Regions from separate parts of the Paenibacillus sp. GCM10027626 genome, predicted to be linked through region 1. Evidence: predicted binding sites of a transcription regulator. Region 1 holds the regulator's gene; the other holds the start of a gene.
What was found. Region 1 encodes CtsR, which represses protease genes until heat stress. Its sites were predicted from a motif close to ATGGTCAATAAAGGTCAAACA; they were not measured.
Positions count from the first base shown of each region.

Region 1 (14,768 bases):
TTCGTACAACATTTCGGGGCATGCTTGCCCTCAAGCCGCGGATTTGTTGCATAACCTGCAACATTTGAGGGCGTTCTCCCGATTGCCGGACCGTAGATCCGCTATTTGTGAACAAAACAGCCCGAACGGCTGCTTCGCGGACCCAATCACCGCAAAAATCCAGCAAAATCCGCCAATAAGGGCTCGTCTGTCCGCGAAGCCGCGAATCGGCCTGTTTTTCGACAAAATAGCGGTTCGTAGGTCCACTTGAGCAGCCGATGGGATGCACAGCGAGGCTGCTCGATTGCCTTGCGGGAATAGCCGCCCTTCTCATTTGAATAATCCCCATTGTTGTGGATAAAATGTGAATAAATTTGGGGATAAGCTGTGAACAACCGTTCTGTTGGTGTATTGTTGATAGCAGGCAGGCAGACAGATAACAATCGGGCAGTCAAGACACAACAAAAACCGTCTCCTGAATTCTAACAGGAGACGGTTTTTTTAGTATGTCCCCTCTGTCAATGGGGATTGCACTTCCTCATGAAGGCCTACCGGCGGGGTCCACTGCAGCTGTAAATCAGATGCTTGGGTAATCTCCTTCAATACATCCAGGCTGATAAAGATGCGATTATCATGAATGCGTATTTGTTCAGGGGTCAATTGAACGACCTTATCATTATGTGTCAAAGTATACTGCTTAGCTGGAGATGCTTCACTAATAACGCTAGAGTCGATCTGAAGATTGAATTGCTTCATAATTGCAGCGACTGGGATGAAATTATTAGTGCCGCTAACAATAGCGTGCGGCAAAGGATAGCGTGAGCCGTTATAAATAAGTTCAGCGACGGTTGTGCTTACAAATTGCGGTACTACCTCAGGAAGTGCGGCAGCATCCAATTGCCCAATCTTTAAATCATCTACAGAAGGCAAGGCTGTCAGGGGTTGAAAAGGAAAGAGCTGATATTCTTCCGACACACCGCCCGATTTTCTTTTTTCACCGGTATTCAGATCATAGATCCAAATATTTCTTTGGTCACTGTTGTCGATATAAAGCAACAGATTCTTGTCTGCATTCAGACGCCACAGCTGTCCGTCGATCAATGGCTTGAAATCGCCTGCTGCAGCATCATACAGCAATATTTCGGCCTTTTTGGTTGTTTCGTTATAGCGTTCAGTAAGCAGCCGATCATCGTTAGTCCAATGAAAACGATATTGTCCGCGCTCCTCATTACGCCATATTTCGCGGACGACGCCGCTGGTACGATCCTGCAGCCATACGCTGAACATGCGTTTAGTGCCGGTTTCGGTCACAACATAGTCTTCTTGCTCACGAATGCCATATCCTTTATTGGGCGAAAGAAGATAGGTTTTGCCGTAATGTATCGTATTGTCGGTTTCATCATACAATAATGCGCCCCATAGCGACGAGTCAAAGCCAGGCAGGTCAGCAGACAGCTCAATATGGGCCAGAGATTCATTTGTACTTTTCCATACAGCATTGTAGCCTTTCGGAAACTTGTACCATTTGTTGTCGTTGTCTTGAAAAATAATATATCGTTCACCTGATGCATCAGTTGCATTAACAAAGGTTTTTCCGGTTAGTGAATCATAGAAGGCAAGGGTAAAGCGATCCTGCTGCGCATGAACAGCGGAATTAGCGGCAGAAGGGACTGGAGCTGCTGAAGCCAGTACAGGAACTGTTGCAAACGAGACGCCCAGTAAAATGGAGGCCGTAAGCAAACAACGTTTATGTAACGAAGTCGAATGACTCAATGCGGACACGACCTTTCTGTTGTATTTTGACGGCTTGTATCTATAATTGTAAAACACTCGAGAGTGAAATCAAAGCACTTTTAATAATAAGACGAGCTTTGGAATATAAAGGTTGCATTTGCCGGCGTGTATAAATGGAAGCCAGATGCCCAAAGCTAATAAAGCGCACTATTGACCTTTTGGAAAAAAAGCGTATAATAAAGTTAAAGTCAAAGAAAGTCAAAGTCAAGCGAACTCTATTTTCAGTGAATTCTGATTAGTTTGACTTTTCAGTAAGAAGAGCTGTTTGCTGTTCTGTCAGTTGAGGGAGGTTTGCGGGATGCGCAACATTTCCGATCTAATTGAGCAGTATTTGAAGCATATGCTGCAGGATAGCCCTGAAGGGGCGGTCGAAATTCAGCGCAATGATTTGGCGGATCGCTTCTCGTGTGTACCCTCGCAGATCAATTATGTCATTAGTACGCGCTTTACTCTGGAGAAAGGCTATCTCGTAGAAAGCAAGCGTGGCGGCGGCGGTTATATCCGTATTCAGCGTGTAGAGCTGCCGACCTTGAAGTATATTCAGGGACATATTGATCAGACGATTGGGTCGCGGGTTGATCAAACAGCAGCAGAAGGACTCATTTATCAACTGGAAGAAGCGGAGCTTATCTCCAAGCGAGAGGCCAACTTATTACGAGCGGCTGTGTCGCGGGAGGTAATTGGGCTGAAACTTCCGGTCAGGGATGAGGTTCGGGCGAGGCTGTTGAAAGCTATGCTAATAACGCTGCTCATGAAGTGAAGGTAGATGGTTTATGTCAGCGGGGCACGCTAAGATTCTAGCTCAAGGAGGGATTATGCGGCCATGTTATGCCAAGAATGCGGTAAACGTACTGCAACATTACATTTCACTAAAATTATAAATGGCGATAAAACAGAATTTCATTTTTGCGAGTCTTGTGCCAGGGAAAAGGGAGAGGGTATTCCGGGAACAGCGAACGGCTTTTCGATCCATAGCTTATTGTCGGGGCTGCTTGATTTCGATCCGGCTAATAATAGCGGTACTTTTGGCTCCAAGCCGCAAACGCTGCGCTGTGAAGAATGCGGTCTAACTTATGCGCAATTTAGCAAAATGGGACGCTTTGGCTGCAGCAACTGCTATTCGCAATTTGGAGACAAGCTGGATCCGATTTTAAAACGCGTCCACGGCAATACAGTTCATGTCGGTAAAATACCAAAGCGCTCCGGAGGCAAAATTCAGCTGCAAAGAGAAGTGGAGCAGCTAAGACATAAGCTGCTTGAGCTTGTTGCACGCGAGGAATTCGAGCAGGCAGCGAGCATTCGCGATCGGATTCGCGAGCTAGAACGGAGCATGACTGAAAATTAAACGTCAGAAAAAGGAAGGAGGACCTCACATGTCGAAACGATCTTTTGCACAGCATGCTTTAAGTGAGTGGATGCACAGCTCAGGGCCTGATTCTGACATCGTCATTAGCAGCAGAGTACGCATTGCGCGGAATATGCAGGGTCACCCGTTTCCGATGCTGGCGACTAATGAACAGTCGCGCGAAGTGATGGAAAAGTTGACGGCGGTAGGCAGCAATAAAGCGATGGCTGCACTAGGACCGTTTGAGAAGATTGAGCTTGCAGACCTTTCTGAACTGGAACGAAGGGTACTGGTAGAGAAGCATCTCATCAGTCCGACGCTGGCGAATGAGTCAAGATGCGGCGCATTAATGTTAAGTGAAAATGAAGCGATCAGCATTATGGTGAACGAAGAGGATCACTTGCGGATACAATGTTTGTATCCGGGTTTTCAAATTAAGGAAGCTTGGTCTGCGGCTAGCGGCATTGATGACATTTTTGAGGAAGAGATAGACTACGCATTTGATGAACGGCGCGGCTACTTGACAAGTTGTCCGACAAATGTCGGCACAGGCATTCGAGCCTCAGTCATGATGCATCTGCCAGCACTTGTTATGACTCAGCAGATTAACCGGATTTTATCAGCCATTACACAGGTCGGGCTTGCAGTTCGGGGGATGTATGGAGAAGGCAGTGAGGCGCTCGGCAATTTATTTCAAATTTCAAACCAGATTACATTAGGTCAGTCTGAGGAAGAAATTATCGATAATTTGTATAGCGTAGCCAAGCAAATTATTGAGCATGAGCGAGCGGCGCGCGAGCGTATGCTGCAACATGAATCCCGCATTCACCTGGAGGATCGTGTATATCGCTCACTCGGCATTTTATCGCATGCTTTTATTATCGATTCCAAAGAAGCGGCGCAGCGTCTTTCTGATGTACGGCTTGGTATTGACCTGGCATTGATCACTGATGTATCGCCGCAAATTATGAATGAACTTTTGGTAATGACTCAGCCTGGCTTTTTACAGCAAACCTTCGAGGAAAAGCTGAGTACAGAGCAGCGGGATGTTCGGCGGGCCGAACTGATCCGCAAACAATTGCATCGTAAATTCGACCATGGAGGTGCTGGAGAATGATGTTTGGAAGATTTACTGAACGTGCCCAAAAAGTGCTGGCACTGGCGCAGGAAGAAGCTGTTCGTCTCGGTCACAATAATATTGGCACAGAGCATATTTTGCTGGGCCTGAATCGTGAAGGAGAAGGAATCGCGGCGAAGGCGCTAATCGGTCTTGGGCTTAGCCTGGAAAAAATTCAGGATGAAGTCGAATCGCTAATTGGCCGCGGCCAAGAGCAGCCGACCAATATTGCCTATACACCGCGCGCCAAAAAGGTTATTGAATTGTCAATGGACGAAGCCCGCAAGCTTGGCCATACCTATGTAGGAACAGAGCATATTTTGCTGGGGCTTATTCGCGAAGGCGAAGGTGTCGCGGCAAGAGTGCTGAACAATCTGGGCATCAGCCTCAATAAAGCGCGGCAGCAGGTGCTGCAGCTGCTCGGCAGCAGCGAGGCGGTATCCTCCAATCACGGAGCGACGGCTAATGTAAGCACACCGACACTGGACGGCCTCGCGCGCGACTTGACGGTAACAGCCAAGGAGGGCAATTTAGACCCAGTCATTGGCCGCAGCAAAGAAATTGAGCGCGTTATTCAAGTATTGAGCCGGCGCACAAAAAACAATCCGGTATTGATCGGCGAGCCGGGCGTAGGTAAAACTGCAATTGCCGAAGGACTGGCGCAAAAGATCATTGCCGGCGAAATTCCGGAAACGCTGCGCGACAAGCGCGTCATGACGCTTGATATGGGCTCTGTCGTAGCCGGTACAAAATATCGCGGCGAGTTCGAGGATCGCCTGAAAAAGATCATGGATGAAATTCGCCAGGCCGGCAATATTATTCTATTCATCGATGAGCTGCATACTTTGATCGGTGCAGGCGGAGCTGAAGGGGCAATTGACGCTTCTAATATTTTGAAGCCGGCTCTTGCGCGCGGCGAACTGCAATGCATCGGGGCGACCACGCTTGATGAATACCGCAAATATATTGAAAAGGACGCAGCACTCGAACGACGCTTTCAGCCGATCTCGGTTGACCAGCCGTCTCCGGAAGAAGCGATCCAAATCTTGCATGGACTGCGTGACCGCTACGAAGCCCATCACCGTGTAAAAATTACTGATGAATCGATCGAACAGGCGGTAAAATTGTCTGACCGGTATATTACAGACCGTTTCCTGCCGGATAAAGCGATTGATTTGATCGACGAGGCATCGTCAAAAGTACGCTTAAAATCATATACAGTTCCACCTAATTTGAAGCAGCTGGAAAATCGTCTGGAGGATATCCGCAAGGAAAAGGATTCTGCAGTACAAAGCCAGGAATTTGAAAAGGCGGCAGCGCTTCGCGATACAGAGCAAAAACTTCGTGAAGAGCTGGATGTCACCAAAAACCAATGGAAAGAAAAGCAGGGCCGAACAGATTCCGAGGTTACGCCTGAAGACATTGCCCAGATTGTGGCAAGCTGGACCGGAATTCCGGTCAGCAAGCTGGCCGAAGAAGAAACAGAGCGGCTGCTCAAAATGGAAGATATTTTGCACAATCGCGTGATCGGCCAATCCGACGCTGTCAAAGCAGTCTCACGGGCAATCCGCCGCGCACGCGCCGGCTTGAAGGATCCAAAGCGCCCGATCGGCTCTTTCATTTTCCTTGGACCGACCGGGGTGGGCAAGACCGAGCTGGCCAGAGCGTTGGCAGAGGCGATGTTCGGTGATGAAAATGCCGTTATTCGGATCGATATGTCCGAATATATGGAGAAGCATGCCACATCGCGGCTCGTCGGCGCTCCTCCGGGGTATGTCGGCTACGAAGAGGGCGGACAGCTGACTGAGAAAGTACGCCGCAAGCCGTATTCGGTTGTCTTGCTGGACGAAATCGAAAAGGCTCATCCTGAAGTATTCAATATTTTGCTGCAGGTGCTGGAGGACGGCCGTCTGACAGACTCCAAAGGGCGTGTAGTCGATTTCCGCAACACTTTGATTATTATGACTTCCAATGTCGGCGCAGAGCAAATTAAGCGCAATACGTCGCTTGGCTTTACGGCTGTGCAGGATGCAGGCCATGAGTTTGAAGTGATGCGCAACAAAGTGATGGCGGAGTTGAAGAAGAGCTTCCGTCCAGAGTTCTTGAACCGGATCGACGAAACGATCGTCTTCCATTCGCTGGAGCAAGAGCATATCGCCCAAATCGTAAGCTTGATGGCGGACGAATTGCGCAAGCGGCTGCGTGAGCAAGAAGTTGACTTTACGCTAACCGATGCTGCCAAGCAATTTTTGGCGAAAGAGGGCTTTGATCCGCAATACGGCGCACGGCCGCTGCGCCGCGCGATCCAGAAGCATATCGAGGATCGGTTGTCCGAGGATCTGCTGCTTGGAAAGATCAGCAAGGGCGATACACTGACAATTGATGTGCAAGACGGGGAATTGACCGTTACACGGGCAGGCGCCTCTACTGAGGAGCCGGCTGCGAAATAAGCTGAATTTACGAGGCTTCACCCAGTTTGTTATCTTTGATAACAAGAGGGTGAGCCTCTTTTTTTTGCAAATTGGGAAGAGAACATTTGTTTCAATGGGGAAGGATTGGTAAAATAAAAGTACAAACTGACCGATGATAGGAGGAGAAGCGATGATAGTCGTAACGAATACAATTAAAGTGAAAAAAGGTCACGGGGAGGAAGTGGCATCCCGGTTCGGCCGTTCGAAAGGCGTGCAATTTCAGCCGGGCTTTGTGCGGATGGAGGTGCTGTTAACGCAGGGCTTAGAGGAATACGACGAATTGAAGGTATGTACAACTTGGGCGGATAAGGCTGCGTTCGAAGGTTGGGTTAGCAGCGATAATTTCAAAGAGGCGCATGTCAAGCGTGCAGCTGAGCAGCAGTCGTCGCAGGAGGCCGGCAATGAATCGGTCATTCTTGGCTCCAAAATGACCACGCACTCCGTTTTAGTGACTCGTCTGGCTGGAGAGGAATAAGCCGCAAGGTATGGTAAACTTTGATCAGGACGGATGATTGTAGAAAGGAACGCCAATGGCTAAAATAAAAACAAAATTTGCTTGTACTGAATGCGGCACGGAATCGCCCAAATGGCTGGGCAAATGTCCAGGCTGTCACGCCTGGAATACAATGGTCGAGGAGAAAGAGACGGTTGTAAAGTCAAGCGGCTCTGCGATTATTCAGACGCAAGAAAAGGCAAAACCGATCATAGATATAGAAAGTGGCCAAGAACCGCGCATCGAAACGGCAATGCCGGAGCTGAATCGTGTCTTGGGCGGAGGGGTTGTTCCGGGCTCGCTCATTTTAGTAGGCGGCGACCCCGGGATCGGCAAATCGACGCTGCTGCTGCAAACCTCGCATGCGCTTGCGGTCAAGGCCTTGACCGTGCTGTATATTTCCGGCGAGGAATCGGTGCGGCAAACGAAGCTGCGAGCTGATCGTCTCGGCGCATTGACTGATAAGCTTTATGTGCTGTGCGAGACGAATATAGATCGGATTAACGAGGCAATCGATACGGTGCGGCCGGATTTCCTAGTAATCGACTCGATTCAGACTGTCTATGATCCGAATGTTCAATCGGCTCCCGGCAGCGTCTCGCAGGTGCGGGAATGCACAGCGCATTTTATGCGCGTAGCGAAAATTAAAGGGATTGCAACAGTACTGGTCGGACATGTTACAAAGGAAGGAGCCATTGCCGGCCCCCGCCTGCTTGAGCATATGGTGGATTGCGTGCTCTATTTTGAAGGGGAGCGCCATCATTCTTATCGTCTATTAAGGGCCGTGAAAAACCGCTTCGGCTCCACGAATGAAATCGGCATTTTCGAAATGGGCGAAACCGGTCTGCGTGAGGTCAGCAATCCTTCAGAATTGTTTTTGTCTGAGCGGCCGCTAGGGGTGTCAGGTTCGACAGTAGTCGCCAGTATGGAGGGTACAAGACCTGTGCTTGTCGAAATGCAGGCGCTCGTCGCCACGACCAATTTTCCGTCTCCGAGAAGGATGTCGACCGGCATCGACCATAACCGGCTGGCGTTAATTATTGCTGTGCTGGAGAAGCGGATGGGCATGTTTTTGCAAACGCAGGACGCTTATTTGAATGTGGCCGGCGGTGTGAAGCTGGATGAACCGGCTGTAGATTTGGCCGCGGCGGTCAGCATTGCTTCAAGCTTTCGGGATGCGCCAACCCGTCCATTCGATGTTGTTTTTGGCGAAATCGGTCTGACCGGCGAGGTGCGGGCGGTATCGCGGGCAGATCAGCGGGTGAAGGAGGCGCAAAAGCTTGGGTTTAAACGTGTCATTATGCCGGAAAAAAGTTTAAAGGGCTGGAGCCCGCCATCTGGCATTGAAATTATCGGCGTCGAGACAGTGGCACAAGCACTCTCGGCAGCGTTGGGATAGAGGGGGCAAATCATGAAGGAACCGACTCAACAAGAGATTATGAACCAGTTGCTGCAAATGGTGGCTCCCGGCACCGCTTTTCGCGAAGGGCTGGAAAATGTACTGCGGGCGAAAACAGGGGCGCTTATTGTCGTCGGCTACAGTCCGGAAGTGATGGAGGTCGTTGACGGCGGCTTTTCGATCAATTGCGATTTCTCGCCGAACTATCTGTATGAGCTGGCCAAGATGGATGGCGCGATCATTTTAAGCGAAGACCGCAAACGGATCTTGTATGCCAACACACAATTGATTCCGGATAGTGCAATTGCCTCCTCCGAAACAGGCATCCGGCATCGCACGGCTGAGCGGGTGGCCAAGCAGACGGGCAAGCTGGTCGTTTCCATATCGCAGCGGCGGAATGTAATTACGCTTTATCAAGGGCAGCTGCGCTACTCACTTAAGGATATGGCGGTTATTTTAACGAAAGCCAATCAGGCGATCCAGACATTGGAGAAGTATAAGGCTGTTTTGAATCAATCGTTTACGAACCTGTCGGCGGCCGAGTTTGAAGAGCTTGTCACTTTGCAGGAAGTGGCGCATGTCATCAAACGGGTAGAGATGGTCATTCGCGTCAAAATGGAAATCAAACGTTATGTTAATGAGCTAGGAACAGAAGGGCGCCTGATCAGCATGCAGATGGAGGAACTCGTCGGCGGTGTTGAAGAGGAGCTGTGGTTTCTGCTTAAGGACTATGCGAAGGAAACGAATGAAGAGCGGATTAGCGAAATACGCATGGGCCTGCGAAGGCTAAGCTCGGAAGAGCTGCTTGATGTGCCGCCGATCTTGAAGCTGCTCGGATATGCCGGTACGGGAAGTGCAGCGGAAGAAGTGGTCTCGCCGCGCGGGTATCGGTTATTAAATAAAATTCCGCGTCTCCCGGCTGCGATCATGACCAATCTGGTCGAGCAATTCAACTCGTTCCATCATATTTTATCTGCTACGATCGAGCAGCTAGACTCTGTTGAAGGAATCGGGGAAGTGCGGGCTCGCGCCATTAAAGAAGGGCTGCGGCGACTTCAGGAGCAGATGTTCATTGACAGACAAATCTAAATCTCATACAATGAATAGAATGCAGACAATTATGGTGTCATTTAACAGCTTAGGTCCATCGGGACATTCATGTTTTGGGGTATAGTAAAGATGAGGTGGGACAGAATGTTTACGAAATCGATACCGAGTCTTTTTACAGTAGCGAACCTGTTTTTGGGAATCGTTGCGATTCTGCTGGTGTTTCCAGAGAACTCCAAGCCAGATATTGCCGCAATGATGGTCATCATCGCCATGCTGCTGGATGGGGTTGATGGGCGTGTGGCCCGCGCATTGAATGCGCAGAGTGAATTTGGTAAGGAATTGGACTCGCTTTCCGACGTTATTTCTTTCGGCGTTGCGCCGGCTTTTATTATGTATAGTGTTGCTTTTATGGAGCTGAGTCCGGCACCGGCATGGATTATTACGGCGTTATTCCCGATTTGCGGAGCGCTGCGGCTGGCCCGCTTCAATGTGGTCTCCGGCATGCCGGGTTATTTCATCGGGCTTCCTATTCCGGCGGCAGGCGGGGTCCTTGCGACATTGGCCTTATTTCACAAGGAAATTCCAATTGCGGTATTGTTAGCAAGCACACTTGCTTTATCCTTTTTGATGGTTAGTACAGTGAAATACCCGAATTTCAAAAAAATCGGCATTCCTAAAAATGCCATCTGGGTTGTACCGCTCGTAGTACTCGTATCCGTAGTGCTGGGCATCGTATTTCCGAATCATTTGTCAAAGATCATTTTCATTCCGCTTGTGCTGTATGCCCTCTACGGTTTAAAAAAAAACGTTGAGCGCCGTTTGCCAGGAAGAAAGCGCAAGCGCAGAAAAAAACTGACAGAGGACGGCTCTCATTCCGAGCATAGTGCCTAAAACCATGAAAAACCTTCATTTCCGCTTAGGAGATGAAGGTTTTTTTGTTTTATTAAACGTTTCCCGGCTAGGTGAAATTGAAAATGCCAAGCGTGGAACATTTGTCTGATTCATGGGCGATAACATCGTCCAGCTCGATGCCCAGCAAATTACACATCGCAGACATATAAAACAGATTGCGTCCGAGCTCATTTTTGATTGCATCCCGGCAATGCTCGCATAACTCGCCATTGATGTGATGCTGCAGCTTTGTGCGCGCTTGCTCTGAATTAATATCATCCGGAAATTCCTGCTTGCGGGCATTGAGCTCAATACAGCCGCATTCGGTCACTGACTTGGCAACTGCACGGTTAACGGACGCGCCGGACTGGCCGTATTTCGATAAAACATCCAGCAGACTGCGGTGTCTAAGCAAAAGCTCAGATACTTGCTGCTGAAATTGCTCCAATGTGGGCGTGTTCATCGATTCCACCTCATTTCAGGATTGGCAATGCTATCCCTATTATAAGCATACTCCCCTGCCATTTCAAAATTAATTGTTTTCTGGTTGACGACGGTTTAGCAGGCGAAAGATTGGAACATACTTGTAGTGGAGGTGGATTTATTATGATGAAACGAATTATTCAGGCGGTCGGATTGTTATTTGGCGGCATTGCCGGGGCGCAGTTGTATGACTGGATGCATGTGGGATCTATGTGGTCAGACGCATCCTACGGCACGCTGCTGCAATCGGGCAGCTACTACATGAATGTTGCAATTGGCGCATTATGTGGCGTGGTGCTGGCTTCTATATTTGCCGGAACGATCGTTCGCTTGATTGATCAAGGTGTGCAGCGTACAACCGCGCTGCCGACAGAAGAGCTGGTGGCCGGCGCATTAGGCCTGCTGGGCGGACTTGCCTTGTCCGCGCTATTATATCCGGCGGTATCCCGGCTTAGCGGGGCAGGGGTGGTTATTCCGGTTTGTATGACATTGTTCCTCGGTTATTTCGGTGTACGTATCGGAATGGACAAGCGGGCCGAGCTGGCGGAGCTGATGGCAAATTTATTGTCGCAGCGGAGCAAAGCGGCGGCAGCTGACGAAGAGCGTCCCTATGAGGAGCATAAAATATTGGATACAAGCGTCATTATCGACGGGCGAATTGCCGACATTTGCAAAACCGGCTTTATCGAAGGGACGCTGGTCATTCCAGAATTTGTCCTGGAGGAGCTGCAGCATATTGCCGACTCGTCCGATTTGCTCAAGCGCAACCGCGGCCGCCGCGGCTTGGACATTTTGAACAAAATCCAAAAAGAGCTTGATGTCAAAGTGCTGATCTATGAAGGCGACATGGAAGATGGCGAAGTAGACAGCAAACTGGTGAAATTGGCGAAGGTGCTGCAAGGAAAAGTTGTGACCAACGATTTTAATTTGAATAAGGTTTGTGAGCTGCAGGGCGTGTCGGTGCTTAACATCAACGATCTGGCCAATGCCGTTAAGCCTGTCGTGCTGCCGGGGGAGGAAATCGTCGTTCAGGTTATTAAAGACGGGAAAGAACACGGGCAAGGCGTGGCCTACCTGGATGACGGTACGATGATCGTCGTAGAGGGCGGACGCGAATATATCGGCATGACGATGGAAGTGCTGGTGACGAGCGTGCTGCAAACGTCGGCGGGAAGAATGATTTTCGCCAAGCCCAAGCTGTTGGAAAAAGCGCTGTAACACGTTATGATAGAATCATATGCCGTATCCTTAGGATAGGGCGAGATTACAGCGAGGCGGTTGAAGGGCAATGGGGCTGAAGTGCGCGGAATGGGGCGTCGTCATCGTGGCGGCCGGACGCGGAACAAGGATGGGAACAGCGGAAAGCAAGCAATATTTGATGCTTAGGGACAAGCCTGTCATCATTCATACACTGGAATTGTTCGAGCAAATTGATGAAGTGGCGGAAACCGTACTTGTTGTGGGTGCCGGCGATGTAAAGCGATGCGAGGCGTACATTCGGGATTATCGTTTACATAAGGTTAAAGCGGTCGTAGCCGGGGGAGAAGAGCGCCAGCATTCGGTAAAGCTCGGACTGGAAGCTTTGACTGCAAAATGGGTTATGGTACATGATGGCGTGCGTCCGCTCGTGACGGCGCGCGCTGTACAAGCCTGCATGAGAGAAGCTGAGCGGACAGAAGCAGCTGTACTTGCTGTACCTGTAAAGGATACAATTAAACAAGTAGATGAGGCCGGGGTCATCGTTGCGACTCCGGACCGGAGAAGCTTGTGGGCCATCCAAACGCCGCAAGCTTTTCGTCGTTCGCTGCTGCTGGATGCGCATGAGCAGGCGGCTGCCGCGGGCTTTCTCGGCACGGACGATGCGGTAGTCGTAGAGCGTTTTGGCGGTGTAACGGTTAAGGTTGTTGAAGGGGATTATACGAATATTAAGCTGACAACGCCGGAGGATTTGCCATACGCAGAGTTTCTGATTACACAAAGGGAGAGAGAATGACAATGATCCGAGTGGGACAAGGTTTTGATGTGCACCAACTGGTTGAGGGGAGACCGTGTATCATTGGCGGTGTAACGATTCCATATGAGAAAGGGCTGCTGGGACATTCGGATGCGGACGTGCTGCTGCATACAATTACCGATGCGCTGCTGGGAGCGCTCGGTTTGGGGGATATCGGCAAGCATTTTCCCGATACGGATGCAGCCTACAAGGATGCCGACAGCCTGGTGCTGCTGAAAAAAGTATGGGCGATGATTAAAGAGCGCGGCTACAAGCTGGGCAATGTCGACGCCACCATTATGGCGCAGCGGCCAAAAATGCTGCCGTACATTCCGCAAATGGTGGAAGTAATCGCCAAGGCGCTGGATGCCGAGGAGCTGTCGCAGGTGAATGTGAAGGCGACGACGACAGAGCAGCTGGGGTTTGTCGGCCGCGGCGAAGGGATTGCCGCACAGGCGGTTGTCTGTCTTGTGAAGGATATGCTATGATCGTGAAATGAATGAAAGAGACGGAAGGGGAATACAGCTTATGTCCAATCAAGTACGGGTGCGGTATGCGCCGTCGCCAACAGGACATCTTCATATCGGCAATGCTAGAACGGCCTTATTTAATTATTTGTTTGCCCGCCATCACGGCGGCAAGTTTATTATTCGGATCGAAGATACGGATGTGAAGCGCAACGTCGAGGGCGGCGAGGAAAGCCAGCTGAAATATTTGAAATGGCTGGGGATGGACTGGGACGAGAGTGTCGATATCGGCGGGGAGTACGGCCCATACCGCCAAATGGAGCGGCTCGATATTTACCGCAAATACTGGCAGGAACTGATTGATCGCGGACTGGCGTACAAATGCTACTGTACGGAGGAAGAGCTGGAGCAGGAGCGGGAGGAGCAGATGGCGCGGGGCGAGATGCCGCGTTATTCCGGCAAGCACCGCGATTTAACAATCGAGCAGCAGCAGGCTTACGAAGTCGAGGGACGGGTGCCGAGTGTGCGGTTCCGCGTGCCCGAAGGGAAAACCTATTCTTTTAACGATATGGTCAAAGGCGCCATCAGCTTCGAGTCGGAAGGCTTCGGAGACTTTGTTATTGTGAAAAAGGACGGCATACCGACCTATAACTTCGCCGTCGCCATCGACGATCATCTGATGGCCATCAGCCATGTGCTGCGGGGCGAGGACCATATTTCGAATACGCCGCGCCAATTGATGATTTACGAAGCTTTCGGCTGGGAACCGCCAATCTTTGCCCATATGACGCTGATCGTCAATGAAAGCCGCAAAAAATTGAGCAAACGCGACGAATCGATCATTCAATTCATCGAGCAGTACGATTCGCTTGGCTACTTGCCGGAAGCGATGTTCAATTTCATTACGCTGCTTGGCTGGTCGCCGGAAGGGGAGCAGGAGCTGTTTACCCGCGATGAACTGATCGCTGTTTTCGATGCCGCCCGCCTTAGCAAAAGTCCGGCCGTTTTCGACACGAATAAGCTGGCCTGGATGAATAACGAATATATGAAAAAGCTGGAGCAGCCGCGGCTGCTTGCACTGTGCTTGCCGCATTTGCAGCGCGCAGGGCGCCTGCCAGCGGCGATGGATGAAGCGGCAATGGAATGGGCGGGTAAGCTTGTGCAATTATATCAGGACAAGCTGCGCTTCGGTTCGGAAATTGTACCTCTTACCGAGCTGTTTTTCAGCGAGGAAGTAGCCGATGAAGATGAAGCGAAAGCAGTACTGGCCGATGAACAGGTGCCGG
Region 1 covers NZ_JBHTHC010000027.1:84,261-99,028, reverse strand. Annotated here, with positions in the region: partial or broken gene ACFQ0N_RS33325 (hypothetical protein) at 1-64, opposite strand, end outside; gene ACFQ0N_RS33320 (hypothetical protein) at 481-1,752, opposite strand; gene ACFQ0N_RS33315 (CtsR family transcriptional regulator) at 2,072-2,533, shown strand; gene mcsA (protein-arginine kinase activator protein McsA) at 2,597-3,118, shown strand; gene mcsB (protein-arginine kinase McsB) at 3,147-4,235, shown strand; gene clpC (ATP-dependent protease ATP-binding subunit ClpC) at 4,232-6,685, shown strand; gene ACFQ0N_RS33295 (antibiotic biosynthesis monooxygenase) at 6,837-7,181, shown strand; gene radA (DNA repair protein RadA) at 7,237-8,598, shown strand; gene disA (DNA integrity scanning diadenylate cyclase DisA) at 8,611-9,687, shown strand; gene pssA (CDP-diacylglycerol--serine O-phosphatidyltransferase) at 9,793-10,539, shown strand; gene ACFQ0N_RS33275 (nucleoside triphosphate pyrophosphohydrolase family protein) at 10,607-11,002, opposite strand; gene ACFQ0N_RS33270 (PIN/TRAM domain-containing protein) at 11,146-12,240, shown strand; gene ispD (2-C-methyl-D-erythritol 4-phosphate cytidylyltransferase) at 12,311-13,015, shown strand; gene ispF (2-C-methyl-D-erythritol 2,4-cyclodiphosphate synthase) at 13,018-13,503, shown strand; gene gltX (glutamate--tRNA ligase) at 13,544-14,768, shown strand, end outside.

Region 2 (14,768 bases), on a different contig from region 1:
ATTCGCGCATTGCGGATAACCTCAACAATCTCGCGAATATTCGGCTCCTGCATAAGCGATTGGTAAGCTTCCTCGCCAAGATGATCCGGTACATGCAGCAATCGGTATTGCGCGCCTGTGCGCTTTGCCATCGTGGAGGCGATTGTATTGGCTTGATAATCCAAGCTTTCCCCCAAACCGCCGCGGGCCGGCACAAACCAGTTCCCTTTCAGCGGCGTTTGCGTGGCCAGCTGATTCGCTACTTGCGCTAATGTAGACCCGCCTGTAACAGCCACTACATCGTCCTTTTTCATGACTTTACGCAGCGCAGCGCAGCCTGCCCGCCCCAGCTCCCGCTGGGTATGAGGCGAACTGTCTGAATCGCCCGGTACAATCGTCACCTGCTTTAAGCCATATCGCGCGCGTATCCGTTCTTCCAATTCGGAAAGACCGAACATCATCTTATACAGCGGCTCCATATCAGCAAGCAGCTTCTCGCCAGCTTCACTGATCCGCATTCCAGCCGTATCAATATGAAGAAGACCTTGCGCCTTCAGAAAATCCGTTTCTGCCCGCAGCACCCGTTCCGTCATTCCAAGCGAAGCTGCCAGCGTTCGTCTGCCAATCATTTCTGAAAGCATGACTTGATGAAGAATTAAGTACCGCTTCTTCATAACAGCAAGCATATCCGGTAGAAGCTGCTGTTGTATTTCGATGAGAGAATCCATCTGTCACCATTCACTTCCATCGCCGAATCGGACTCATAAGCTGGATGGACGTTAAATGTCCCAATATGTGCATTTTTAGTCCCACTAATATTGTACTTCAAAGCAATTCGATGAGCAAGTACGGTTTTGCTGATGAAACCGTTTGCTATTCCAATTTGCATAAAATTTATTTTTCCACAACTCTTGCTTTTTCATGCATTATTAGATATAATAATCTTTGCTATCGTTTTTGCGCCCGTGGTCCAATGGATATGACGTAGGCCTCCGGAGCCTGAGATCGAGGTTCGATCCCTCGCGGGCGCGCCATATATAGTAATCTGTACCGGCTAAAGCCGGTTTTTTTATCCGATTTGTTTGACCATCTTTGACTTTCGATCAGCAATCCGTTATGATATGAGTACACAGCCGGCCGATCACGCATTTGGCCCGTGAGTTTACTACAGTATAACCATTCTAAGGAGGGATTCCTGGATATGAATTTCGTACCAATGGTCATTGAGCAAAACAATCGCGGCGAACGTGCCTACGACATTTACTCGCGTCTTTTGAAAGATCGTATCGTATTTCTCGGTACACCTGTCAACGATGTTGTAGCTAACTCCATCATCGCGCAACTGCTATTTTTGGCTGCTGACGATCCCGAAAAAGATATTTCGCTTTACATCAACAGCCCCGGCGGCTCGGTTTCTGCGGGTCTCGCCATTTTTGATACGATGCAGTTTATTAAACCCGATGTTTCTACCATTTGTGTTGGCATGGCCGCTTCAATGGGCGCTTTCCTGCTTGCTGCCGGCGCCAAAGGCAAACGCTTTGCCTTGCCTAACAGCGAAGTCATGATTCACCAGCCGCTTGGCGGCGCACAAGGTCAAGCCAGCGACATCGAAATTCGCGCCAAGCATATTCTCAAAACGCGGGACACCTTGAATCGCATCTTGTCTGAACGGACAGGGCAGCCAATCGACAAAATTGAGCGCGATACAGACCGCGACAACTTTATGAGCGCAGCTGAGGCTGTAAACTACGGTCTCGTTGATAAAGTAATCGAAAAGCTGTAAGCTCCTTGACTGGACGGAAACTACGGAGGCTGTCGATTTTCTGTGGACACCGATTTTTTCCGGGGAATCGGGCAACTGGAGATCATGCGGACCTACGATCCGTTATTTGGTCGAAAACCGGATGATTCGAAGGTTTCGCGGACACATGATCCGTTATTTGCGGCTCTTGCCTGGTTTTCGTGCCGTTTTGAGGCCAATAACGGAACCACGGTCCGCAAGCACGCCAATTAGCTATTTTGTTCACAGATAACGGATCTACGGTCCGCTCATGCCCGCCGCTTCACACAGCCTGGAAACTTACAAATTCTTATATAGTCAAAAAAGCGTAATTCCATTCAGTTCATTCTGAGGAATTACGCTTTTTTTGTATCTATCATCCCTCCGATAAGAAGCCCCTGTATAACACATAATTTGTTATCTGTCAATGAAAATTCACCTCGACGAATTCATAACGACTCTGTAAATGTTTCATGTTACTATATAGTAAATGATTCCAAATTCGCCTTCGACTAGGTTGTTTTAAGAAAACTTATTAACGGAGTTGCACTCTAATGAAACTTTCAAACCCAATTGCAAACATGCGTAATTTTATGCGCTCTAATCATGCTGAACCAGCGTATACACACTACCAATCCGAATATGATCGTTCTTATGAGCAGACATCGTCTGGTTCCCAATCACTTAATTTGTTTTTGCCTATGCAAGACAAATCTTTGTTATTGCGGCCGCTAAGTGACACCCATCTCGTAGAAGTCTACCATGAAGCTAAAGCAATGCGCTTGTCCAATGAATTTATTTCCTTAATTGAACAAGCAATCGAGCAGCGTGGTCTTGAAGTAAGTGAGCAAGCTTAAGTAATAAAGCCGCGGCTCGCGCCGGCCTTCCTTGGCCCGAAGCCCGCTTGGAAATATAAGCCAAAGTATAGGCGTAACTCATACTTTCTTATATTTGAACAAAAGAAACAGGCAGATGCTGTGGGTATCTGCCTGTTTCTTTTTTCGTTGCCCCATTTAATTCAGGAAATCCGCTCGGGCAGGCGTCCCTATTGCTGACGAACGAAACTTCTATCGAAGTCCTTCGAGGATAAGCGACCTAAAGGTTTGCCTAGCAAACCCGCTTCGTAAGCATGAGGTAGTTTTATCACCAATAAGAATTTGTTTTTCCGCACAGCTTGGTAACTTATAAATTCTTATGTGGTAGCAAAAAAAGCCCCGCGAGGGAGCTTCTTTTCAGCGTATTATTGGTTCTCGAGCTCTTCCTTGCTAACCAAGTTGACTAAAGCGGTTACAGCCTGATCTGCATCCGAACCTTCCGCACTTATGGTCACCTCAGTGCCAGAGCTGATAGCAAGGCTCATAATGCCCATAATCGATTTCGCGTTCACTTTTTTATCTTCCTTCTCGACAAAAACCTCGGAAGAAAACTTGTTCGCTTCCTGAACGAAAAGTGCCGCCGGCCTTGCATGGAGACCTGTTTTCAGTCGAACGACAACCGGATGCCTAGTCATGGAAACCTTACCCCCTATACTTAATTCAATTATGCAATATCCACCATTGCAAACGTCATTTTACTCATTATTATACCACTATTCCCAACACCGCACTAGCCCAATGCTACCCGTTGCGTAATTTTTCCGCAATCTCGTCAATTTTACGCAACCGATGATTAACGCCAGACTTGCTGACCTTGCCTTTGAGCAGTTCGCCCACTTCCTTCAGGTTCATATCCGGATGCAGCAAACGGATCTCGGCAACCTCCCGCAGCTTCTCAGGCAGATTCTCTAATCCGATTTCCTTTTGCAGCAGCTTTATATTATCGATCTGCCGCACAGCGGCACCAATCGTCTTGTTCAAATTTGCCGTCTCACAGTTAACAATACGATTGACGGAGTTGCGCATGTCGCGCATAATGCGCACATCTTCAAATTTAAACAATGCTTGATGGGCTCCAATAATGTTCAAGAGCTCGATAATTTTCTCGCCCTCTTTCATGTAGAAGATGAACCCTTTTTTGCGCTCGATACAGCGGGCGTTTAATCCAAACTTATTGGCCAGGTCCACCAAAGCTTTACAGTGTTCCTCATACATACATGCAATTTCCAAATGATATGAGGAGCCTTCCGGATTGTTGACGGAACCTCCCGCCAGGAACGCGCCTCGTAAATAGGAACGTTTGCAGCACCCTTTGCGAATGATGTCTTTATCAATGCCCTGATTGAACATAAAGCCTTCAGAAACAATTCGCAACTCACTCAGTATTTCCTGAACTTTGACAGGAATACGCACAATATAGACATTATTCTTTTTTAATCGCATCTTTTTGCGAACAAGCAGCTCAGTATGAACCGCAAACATCTTTTTGATCAAGGAATAAATCCGTCTGGCGATCGCTGCATTTTCCGTCGAAATATCGAGAATGACTTTACGGTTAGATAATTGTACGGCTCCGTTCATTCGAATGAGTGCAGACAGCTCCGCCTTTTCGCAGCACGATTCTGTTTCAATCAAGGTTAGCTCCTTTTTCGTCTGCGCTGCAAAAGACATCAGTCCTCACCCCTTTCGCTTCATCCAGCCTTCAACAAGTTGATAAATATGATGGCTTAATCGCGCCGCGTCATGCCTCAAGTATGTCCGAAATAACACCAGTCGATCCGCAATAACTTTATAGCCGCGGCTCTCTACTTCTTCCAAATCCAGGTGAACTGCCTTGGCTCCCTCTTCAGCATACTTGGCCTGAACTTGCGGCGGTATTTCACCATTATTAACAATAACATAATCAAACAGATGCTCTCCAATATGATCATGGATTGCCCGCAAATGATCGCCAACCGAATAGTTATCCGTCTCGCCCGGCTGTGTCATCACATTGCATACAAACAGCTTAACAGCATTCGACTGAACAATACTTTCCGCCAGCTTCGGAACAAGCAAATTCGGTATAATACTCGTATATAAGCTGCCTGGTCCGATCAAAATCGCATCCGCATCACGTACCGCTTCCACCGCTTCCTGCAAAGGCTCTACTTTCTCGGGTTCGATAAATACCCGCTTAATTTTCATGCCAGCCTTCGGAATATTAGACTCGCCGGAAATAATGGAGCCATCCTCCATTTCGGCATGAAGCACAATCGCTTGCCCGGCTGCCGGAAGCACCCTGCCGCGTACGGCCAAGACACGACTAAGCTCGCGAACGCCTGTAACGAAGTCGCCGGCTATATCCGTCATTGCCGCCAGCATCAAATTGCCAAGACTATGTCCGGCTAAACCGGTGCCGCTGTTAAACCGATACTGCAGCATTTCAGTCAACAACGGCTCTACATCAGCTAGCGCCATAAGTACATTGCGTATATCTCCCGGCGGAGGAATTTGCAGCTCTGAGCGCAATATACCCGAGCTCCCGCCGTCATCGGCCACCGTTACAATTGCCGTAATATCCAGCGGCTTTTCTTTCAAGCCGCGAAGCATTACAGACAACCCTGTACCGCCGCCAATTACTACAATCCGAGGATGGCGATCAACGCCAAGTTTCTCTATCATCATTCACCTCAATGCCGGTCGCGATCGGAATCTCGATGGCTAACCCGGACATTCTCTGTATCGCTGCTGCCAAGCATGCGTCCCAAATATTCAGCGATTGCTACCGAACGATGTTTACCGCCTGTGCAGCCTATACCTATAACAATTTGACTTTTTCCTTCCTTCCGGTAAAGAGGAAGAAGAAACTGAAGCATATCGAGTAGTTTGGTGAGAAACGTTTGTGTCTCAGGCCATTTCATCACATAATCATAAACTTCAGGATCTTGGCCTGTATTCGGACGGAGATGGTCGACATAATGCGGATTGGGCAAGAAGCGGACATCATAGATTAAATCAGCATCAATCGGAATGCCGTATTTAAAACCAAATGAAGTTACATTTACTGACAAAGCGTTCATATCCGCCTGAACAAAACGGGAAATAATCCGGTCCTTTAGCTGGGCAGGCTTCAAATTGCTTGTATCGATAACTTGAGAAGCCCAGCCTTTCAAATCCTCCAGCATGCGCCGCTCCGTTCTAATGCCGTCAAGCGGCATTCCATTGGCAGCGAGCGGGTGACGGCGTCTGCTTTCTTTGTATCGTTGTACAAGAACGCTATCAGTTGCATCCAAAAATAAAATTTCAAACCCGATTGAATAATGTTCCTTCAAATAAGCAATCGATTCGGCTAAGGCTGTAAAAAACTCCCGGCCCCTAAGATCGATCACCAGTGCTACCTTACCAATTTTACCATTGGATTGCTCAATTAATTCGGCAAATTTGGGAATCAGTATAGGAGGCAGATTGTCTACGCAAAAGAAGCCAAGATCCTCCATGCTTTGCACGGCAATCGTCTTTCCCGCTCCCGACATGCCCGTAATTATAACCAATTGAGCCTTTGCAGTCATCCCACTGTCTATCATCGAAGCACCTCCTGAAGCATAACATAGCGCAGCGCACATATACAGCCATCAGCTGCCTGGAGCCGTGCATCAGCACGGCTCATACTCAGGAACGAATAATCAAGCCCGCGGCGCCAACAACACCCGCATTATTGCCCAAAATTGCCGGTACAATTTGTACCCCTTCCGCAACAATTTCCGGTGTGGATTTCCGGAATACCTCACGAATTTGCTCGAACAGATACTCGCCGGCTTTAGAGACGCCGCCGCCGATAATAAACCGTTCCGGATTCAGCACGACAGCTACGGTCGCCATAGATTTGCCCAAGTAATAGGCAGCTCTCGCTACAATGCGGGTAGCAACCTCATCGCCGGCTTTAGCCGCATCAATGACATCCTTCGCCGTAATCTCCGTCGTAATAAAAGAGAGCGATGTGCGGTCGCCGCGCGCTACTGCATCCTTCGCCATGCGAATAATGCCTGTAGCCGAGGATACTGTCTCCAAACAGCCCATCTTGCCGCAGCCGCATTGAATGGCTTCCAGGTCAGGAACAATCGCCATATGGCCCAGCTCGCCCGCAAGGCCGTTAAAGCCTTCTACAATGCGGTCGCTCACGATAATGCCGCCGCCGACACCGGTACCCAGCGTATAGCATACACAGTGCGATACTCCGCTGCCTGCGCCTGCCCAAGCCTCGCCGAGTGCAGCTACGTTGGCATCGTTATTAACCAGCACTTTTTTCTGCAGTTTGTTTTCCAAAAATTCCTTTAATGGAACATTACGGAATTTCAGATTAGGTGAGAACTTAATAATTCCGTTCGGGATATCGAGAAAGCCTGCGACGCCTACTCCTACTCCTTCAACTTGTTCCCATGAGAAAGGAGACTGCTCCACGATTTGCAGCGCATAGTTTGCAATGTTGTTGCATACCGCATCTGCGCCTTTCTCAGCTTCAGTCGGTCCTTCAAAAGTATGAAGCAATTCGCCGTTAAGATCGCAAATACCGACTTTAACCGCTGTTCCGCCGATATCAACGCCAACAATAATCTTGTCAGACATGCCAAGGCCACCTCTACAAAATGAATTGGGGTGCTTCTGTTTCTGTACCCACTATAATTGAACGCTCTAAAAAGAGTCAAGCTGTGTCAGCCGCTGCATTAGTTGCCGACGTGAAGCGACGCTGTCCGCCTTCGGACAGCGTCACCTGTACCCCAGTCAACCGTTTATAGATTTTCCAAAAAGCGTTCGCAATCAAGCGCAGCCATACAGCCGCTGCCTGCTGCAGTAATAGCTTGGCGATATTTGTTGTCCTGAACATCGCCGCAAGCGAAAATTCCCGGTATGTTCGTTTCGCTTGTTCCTGGTTTTACGATCAAATAGCCCGTCTCATCCGTCTCCAACTGGCCGTTAAGAAACTTCGTATTCGGTGTATGGCCGATCGCGACAAAAATACCTTGCGTCTCGATAATCTCTTCCTCGCCCGTCTCGTTGTTGCGCACCTTCAGGCCCGTTACGCCCATTCCGTTTGCCATAACTTCGAGCGGCGTGCGGTTAAGCGCCATAGTGATCTTCTCATTGTTGCGCGCGCGATCCTGCATAATTTTGGAGGCGCGCATTTCATCACGGCGGTGTACAAGCACAACTTCAGAGGCAAAGCGCGTCAAGAAGTTTGCTTCCTCCATAGCAGAGTCTCCGCCGCCGACTACAATAATTTTTTTGCCGCGGAAGAAGAAGCCGTCGCAGGTCGCGCAAGTGCTCACGCCTTTTCCGACATTGTCGCGCTCATTTGGAATGCCCAAATATTTAGCCGAAGCACCGGTCGAAATAATAAGCGTCTCTGCTTGCAGCTCGCCCTGGCCTTCCACCTGGATCGTGAAAGGACGCTTGGACGTATCGACAGCGTTAACCCAGCCAGTACGGAATTCAGCGCCGAAGCGCTCCGCCTGCTTCCGCATATTAGCCATCAAGTCAGGACCCATGATTCCTTCTGGAAATCCCGGGAAATTTTCAACATCCGTCGTTGTTGTCAATTGTCCGCCTGGCTCAGGGCCTTCGATTACAAGAGGATTCAAGTTAGCGCGAGCCAAATAAATAGCGGCTGTCAGTCCGGCAGGACCCGTTCCGATAATAATGGTTTTATACATCAATAGCTGCCTCCTTTTCCAACATAGGCTCCCTTTACTCTTCTGTATGCTCAGACAGCGAAGGGAATATCTTTTTCATTTTTTCCTTAATTCCGCATACCTCATCCATCTTTTTTGCGCACTTGCTAACAGTAGCAATCGAGATGTCGTATCTGCGGGAAACTTCATGATAGGAAATGGCTCGGCGGTGCATTTTGGCCGTCAAGTATTCGAGGGCAGCCGCCCATCCTTCCACTTTGCCGATTTTGGGCACATCCGGATACATACGCGATAAAAACTCAATCCATAACGTCAGCAAATCATGCTGCTGCACAAGATCATAATGCTTGTTCATTCGCGCAAGAGCCGCTTCCAGAACAGCTTGCCATTTGTCTTCCCATACCGGCAGCCTCGACGGCATCCGGCTATGCTCGATCACCGTATCCCGGCCTTCCAATACCGCATGCAGCGAATCATGAACGCCGATTGAGCGCAACACAAAAATAGCAATTCGCTTCAAGTAGTCGTCTTCCTGCGGCTCCATAATAAAATCGCGCAGCGCGTCAATGACTTCTGTATCGGCGATAAGCCCCAACGCTTGAATCACTTGCAGCTTGGTGTGCCGGTCCCCATGCCGCAGCGCCCAGAAAAACGATGACCGCACAAGCGGATCCCGCTTCAGATGATCGGGCAGCGTATCGCTTGACTTCTCCCACAATTTGAACTGTTCTTCAAAGGGAAGATGGTAATGATAGCTCGTCGGCGCCGGATCTCCGCCTTGGCTGATCCGTTCCAGCTGCTCCAGGTAATACCCCGGGACATTCGACCCCGGATCAAGCTTGGCTGCCTGCTGCCACAGCCGCTCGGCCTCTGCCAGCTTCCCCGTGTTGCAGGCGGCTACTGCCGTGTAATGGAACAAACATGGATCATGGCGCAGCTCTCCATCCTTCATTAAACGGACAAAGTGCCGATAGGCCGTCTCATGATCGCCCAAAATTCCCATCGTTGTAGCCAGCTTAAATACATGTTCCTGATGAAAAGGCACTGTTTTGCGCAGCTGGTCAATTAAAGGGCGCAGCTCCGCTTCATTCTCTGCATGCTGATAAAAGATCGCAAGATTGCACAGAGCATGCAGATTGCCCGATTCAATTTCCAGCACTTCGCCAATCGTCGCCATCGCCCGCTCAAACATGCCCATATAATAATATGCCAAGGCCAGATTGTTGCGGGCAGCCAAAAATTCCGGGTTATTTTCCACGATATTTTCCAGCATGCGCACCGCTTCGACAAATTTCCCCTCTTCAAGCAGCGCGCGAGCCTGATCATGCTCATGAAACCCGGCACGCGCTTTAATAAACGCCAGCTTGGTCGGCCTTTCCAGCTCGAAGTGCAGCAGCTCCAGCATTTCTTCCGCTTCCTCAAGAAACTGCCCTTCGCCGTCTTCCTCCAAATATTTTACGAGCGCTTCTTCAGCTGCTTCATACATCTCCATATTGGCGAAATTATTCGCCATATAGAAATAGCATTCCGTCATCGTCGCATCCAATTCCTCCACGATCATCCGCAGAACGGAATTCGACTCCTCATAATTGCCAATTTCCGACAAAATACCGGCCATATTGCAATGATTGACCGGATTATCCGGCTCGTACTCGACCGCCCGACGGAAATATTTAAGGGCCTTGTCATAATGATATCGATCCAGCGAACGAACCGCTCGCTCGAAAAAGAACGTGGCGTCCCATTGAATCGGAATCACTTTCTTAGTTGGTTTTACCGCTGCACGCTTTCTCTCTTTCATCCGCAAGGCACCTCCTGCTCCGTTCGATTAGGCAATGAAATCAGCCTCTCTATTCAAGAAGCTCTCAAACGCCTTGTTAAGTTGGTACGATTATACCATAGCATGGCCTATCCTTAAACGAAAGAATATGTGGCAAATCGCGAACAAACCCCCGCGATGGCTCTTCCGCCGCCCAGAAACCTTCCTCTCGGTGTCCTGCAAGCCCGCAGTTATAAGGGCTTATGGCTGTGAACGTCCATCGCGTCGGATTCGTCCGCGATTTGCAGCAACGCTGTAAAGCGGGTTAATACTAAATGCCCGCGTTTTTGAATAATGTACTGATGGAACCGCCCTGCATGATAATGCGGGTCGCTTCGGCAAGCATTGGCGCAACAGACAGAACTTTGAAGCGTTCAGAGTGATCGTCCGGCAATGAGATCGAGTCTGTTACGACAACTTCTTTAATATTGGGATGGTCCAATCGCTGCAGTGCCGGTCCAGAGAACAATGGGTGGGTCGCACAGACATAGACGTCTTCCGCGCCGCGTTCTTTGAGTCCTTCCACGACGTTCACGATGGTTGTTCCTGTATCAATCATATCTTCGATAATAATCGGTGTACTGCCCTCAACATCGCCAATAACGTGAGTGATGACAGATTCGTTATGGGCAGGACGCTTCTTAATCATAATGGCGAAAGGTGAATCCAGTTGGTTCGCCAGCTTTTCGGCCGTCGAAGCGCGTCCGGCATCAGGCGAAACGACAACTGGATTGCGAATATTTTTGGACTTCAAATAGTCGCTGATCAGGTCCAGTGCAGTCAAATGATCGACCGGAATGTTGAAAAACCCTTGAATAGCAGGTGCATGCAGATCAATCGTAATGACGCGCGTCGCACCGACTGTTGTCAGCACGTCGGCCAGCATCTTCGCGGAGATCGGCTCGCGCGGCGCAGCCTTGCGCTCCTGGCGTGCATAGCCATAATAAGGCACGATAATATTGACCGTCCGGGCTGATGCCCGCTTCGCTGCATCAATCATGACGAGCAATTCGACAAAATGATCATTGATCGGGTGTGAGAAAGATTGTACTAGGAATACGTCACAGTTACGGATAGATTCCTCATAGTGCACATAAATTTCGCCGCTTTTAAACCGTGATACTTTAATTTTGCCGAGCGGCAGCCCGAGTTCGGCGCTGATCTTTTCAGCCACCTTTGGATTTGAGGAACCTGAGAAAATACGCAGCTTGTCGCTAAACATGTTACCCTCCTGAGCGATTAGACCACTTAATTGTACATTTAGTAGTGCTAGTTTCGACAACTTTTATTATACATGGGAATTTAGAATAATTCAAAAATCGACCATAACCCTTTTTCGGGCTTCAAACGTCGCTAACTGCGTAATTCCTACATTTTTCAGCAGCGTGCGCGCTTCATCCAAATATTGGCCAAGCCTTTCCGGCTGGTGGCAATCGGAGCCGATCGTTAGCGGTATGCCGAGCGAACGGGCTTTTTCCAGCATGCGGCGTCCCGGGAACATTTCTTCCACCGGCATACGCAGCCCTGAAGCGTTGAGCTCAATCGCCAGTCCGTGCTTGCTAACCGCCTGCAGGGCCGCATCTTCCAGATGCGTCACATCGCCGTCCGGCTTGAAGCCAAAGCGTTTAATAACATCGATATGTCCGATATAATCGTAAAAGCCTGTTGCCGCAGCTTTGCACACCGCATCATAGTACTGCTCATATACTTGCATGCGGTCCCGGTTTTCCCATTCGCCGGTCTGACGAAAGTCGGAAATATCCCAAGTACCCAAAAAATGGACAGAACCGATAACATAATCCCAAGAATACTTCCGGATAATACGTTCAATCGCCTCTTCCCAGCCTTCGATGTAATCCGCTTCCAGCCCGACCCGAATGTCGATTTGCCCTTTGTACTTCTCTTTCAAGTAGAGACATTCTTCAACATATTTCGGCAATTCCTCCATCGGCATTGCCATTTCCGGGTAGTATTCGGCCGGATCGACGTGCAGCAGCGGCATATGATCCGACAAGCCAATTTGCTGCAAACCGATTTCGATGCCCCGCTTGACATAATCTTCAAGCGTGCCGACTGCATGGCCGCATCTTTCATGATGTGTATGGTAATCGATCAGCACTTGTATCATCCCCTCCTTTCAGTCAGCAAACAAAATCGTGTAGCGACAGCATCAAACCGAGCATCACGTTAGGCGCGGGCTCGGCTTGGGAGATTATTGCTTTGGCTTGTTGTGACGGCGTCCCAGTTCTGTCATTACATCGTCCAGCGGCATTCCGCGATCGCGAAGCAGAACCATCAAGTGGAAAATAAGGTCGCTCGTTTCGCAGCGCAGCTCGTCGTTATCTTTATTTTTAGCGGCGATGATCACTTCCGCGGTTTCCTCGCCAACTTTTTTCAAAATTTTGTCGACGCCTTTTTCAAACAGATACGTCGTATAGGCTCCTTCCGGGCGCTCTACATAGCGCTGGGCAATGACAGCCTCCAATTGGCTAAGCATCGCGAAACGATCCGCAGCAGCCTCCGTTCTCGGAATATCAGCCCGCAGCTCCTCACTGCCTTTGATGCCTTCAATTTCATTGAAGAAGCAGCTGTACTTGCCAGTATGGCATGCCGCTCCCTGCTGCTGTACACGAACAAGCAGCGTGTCTCCATCGCAGTCATAGTGCATGGAGACGATTCGCTGCGTATGTCCGCTCGTTGCACCTTTATGCCATAATTCACCGCGCGAACGGCTCCAGAACCAGGTCTCCCCTGACTCGACAGATTTCGCGAGCGATTCCTTGTTCATATAAGCCATCATGAGCACTTCTTTGCTCAACTGATCCTGTACAATTGCCGGCACAAGACCCGCTTCGTCCCATTTGATCTGGGCAGCCACCGCTTCGATATTACTCATCGCACTTCAACTCCCTTTTGCCGCAAATCATTTTTCACATCGCCGATCGTCATTTCTTTATAGTGAAAGATCGTAGCCGCCAGGCCGGCATCGGCCATTCCTTGCTCGAACACCTCATGGAAGTGCTCAATTCGGCCGGCACCGCCCGAAGCAATGACCGGTATTTTTACTGCCTCCGCTACTGCGCGGGTCAGCTTGAGATCAAAACCGTCCTTCGTGCCGTCGGCATCCATGCTGGTCAGCAAAATTTCGCCGGCGCCCAGACGCTCAACCTCTTTCGCCCATTCAAGCACCTTCATGCCAGTTCCCTTTTGTCCGCCATGCGTGTATACTTCCCATTCATTCCACTCTGTATTGTATTTTGCATCAATTGCCACAACAATGCATTGCGAGCCGAACTTGCGGGCGCCTTCAGCGACCAGATTCGGATTTTTGACTGCCGCCGAGTTAATGCCGATTTTATCGGCGCCTGCCCGCAGCAGCCGCTTCATATCTTCAACAGAAGCAATCCCGCCGCCTACCGTGAACGGAATCGTCACCGCTTCCGCTGTACGCCGGACTACATCTGTCATCGTCTCCCGCCCTTCATTCGTGGCCGAGATGTCGAGAAATACGAGCTCATCCGCGCCTTCGCGGTCATAAGTAGCGGCAAGCTCTACAGGATCGCCGGCATCGCGCAAATTGACAAAATTGACACCCTTCACAACTCGGCCGTCTTTAACATCCAAGCACGGAATAATACGTTTTGCTAACAATAGCAGCACCACCGTTTCTTATTTGTTCATGCCATCTTGACAAAGTTCTGCAGCAGCTGCATCCCAAGCTGCCCGCTTTTCTCCGGATGAAATTGCATGCCGTACACATTGTCCCGGCCGACAATCGCCGTCACGGATTGATAGTATTCGGTCACTGCCAGCAGATCGCCGCTTTTCTCAGGCTTAGCATGATAAGAGTGGACAAAATATACATAGCCAGCATCGAGGCCGGCAAATAGCGGGCTTTCCTGCAAAAATTGCAGCCGGTTCCAGCCCATATGCGGAATTTTGTAATCCCCCTGGAAACGGATAACCTTTCCTGGAAGCAATCCGAGACCTGCGTGTAGACCGTACTCCTCGCTCTCATCGAACAGCAGCTGCATTCCCAGGCAAATGCCGAGCAGCGGTTTTCCGGAAGCCGCGTACTGCCGTGCCGTCTCATCCAGCCCGGTGCTGCGCAAATTGTCCATCGCATCCCCAAACGCTCCGACCCCCGGCAATATAGCCCCGTCTGCATCCATAATTACACTGGGATCAGCTGTTACAATAACTTCACTGCCCAGGCGCTCCACCGCTTTGCTCACGCTGTGCAAATTTCCCATGCCGTAGTCGATGATCGCGATCACCTTACAGAACCCCTTTCGTGGAAGGCACGCCCTGTACGCGCGGATCGATGCTTGTCGCTTCATCCAGCGCCCGGCCCAAAGCCTTGAATACCGCCTCAATCATATGATGCGTGTTGCAGCCGTAGTGAACAATGACATGAAGCGTCATGCGCGCTTCCAGCGCAAGCTTCCACAAAAATTCATGCACAAGCTCAGTCGAGAAGCTGCCTACCTGCTGGGACGGATATTGCGCCCGGTATTCAAAATGGGGGCGATTGCTCAAATCGATCACAACCTGCGCCAGCGCCTCGTCCATCGGTACAAAGACAGAGGCATAGCGTTTGATGCCGCGCTTGTCGCCCAGCGCCTCACGAATCGTCTGTCCCAGGC
Region 2 covers NZ_JBHTHC010000003.1:632,217-646,984, forward strand. Annotated here, with positions in the region: gene ACFQ0N_RS09735 (sugar-binding transcriptional regulator) at 1-707, opposite strand, end outside; tRNA gene ACFQ0N_RS09740 (tRNA-Arg) at 939-1,013, shown strand; gene clpP (ATP-dependent Clp endopeptidase proteolytic subunit ClpP) at 1,181-1,762, shown strand; gene sda (sporulation histidine kinase inhibitor Sda) at 2,314-2,616, shown strand; gene ACFQ0N_RS09755 (HPr family phosphocarrier protein) at 3,000-3,269, opposite strand; gene whiA (DNA-binding protein WhiA) at 3,376-4,305, opposite strand; gene ACFQ0N_RS09765 (gluconeogenesis factor YvcK family protein) at 4,312-5,298, opposite strand; gene rapZ (RNase adapter RapZ) at 5,307-6,200, opposite strand; gene ACFQ0N_RS09775 (ROK family glucokinase) at 6,286-7,239, opposite strand; gene trxB (thioredoxin-disulfide reductase) at 7,404-8,324, opposite strand; gene ACFQ0N_RS09785 (tetratricopeptide repeat protein) at 8,359-10,104, opposite strand; gene ACFQ0N_RS09790 (ribose-phosphate diphosphokinase) at 10,394-11,344, opposite strand; gene hisJ (histidinol-phosphatase HisJ) at 11,435-12,241, opposite strand; gene hisIE (bifunctional phosphoribosyl-AMP cyclohydrolase/phosphoribosyl-ATP diphosphatase HisIE) at 12,335-13,018, opposite strand; gene hisF (imidazole glycerol phosphate synthase subunit HisF) at 13,015-13,773, opposite strand; gene hisH (imidazole glycerol phosphate synthase subunit HisH) at 13,800-14,399, opposite strand; gene hisB (imidazoleglycerol-phosphate dehydratase HisB) at 14,401-14,768, opposite strand, start outside.
Region 2: clpP (ATP-dependent Clp endopeptidase proteolytic subunit ClpP) is a predicted target of CtsR. The motif match lies at 1,059-1,079, and genes of this name have one in related genera.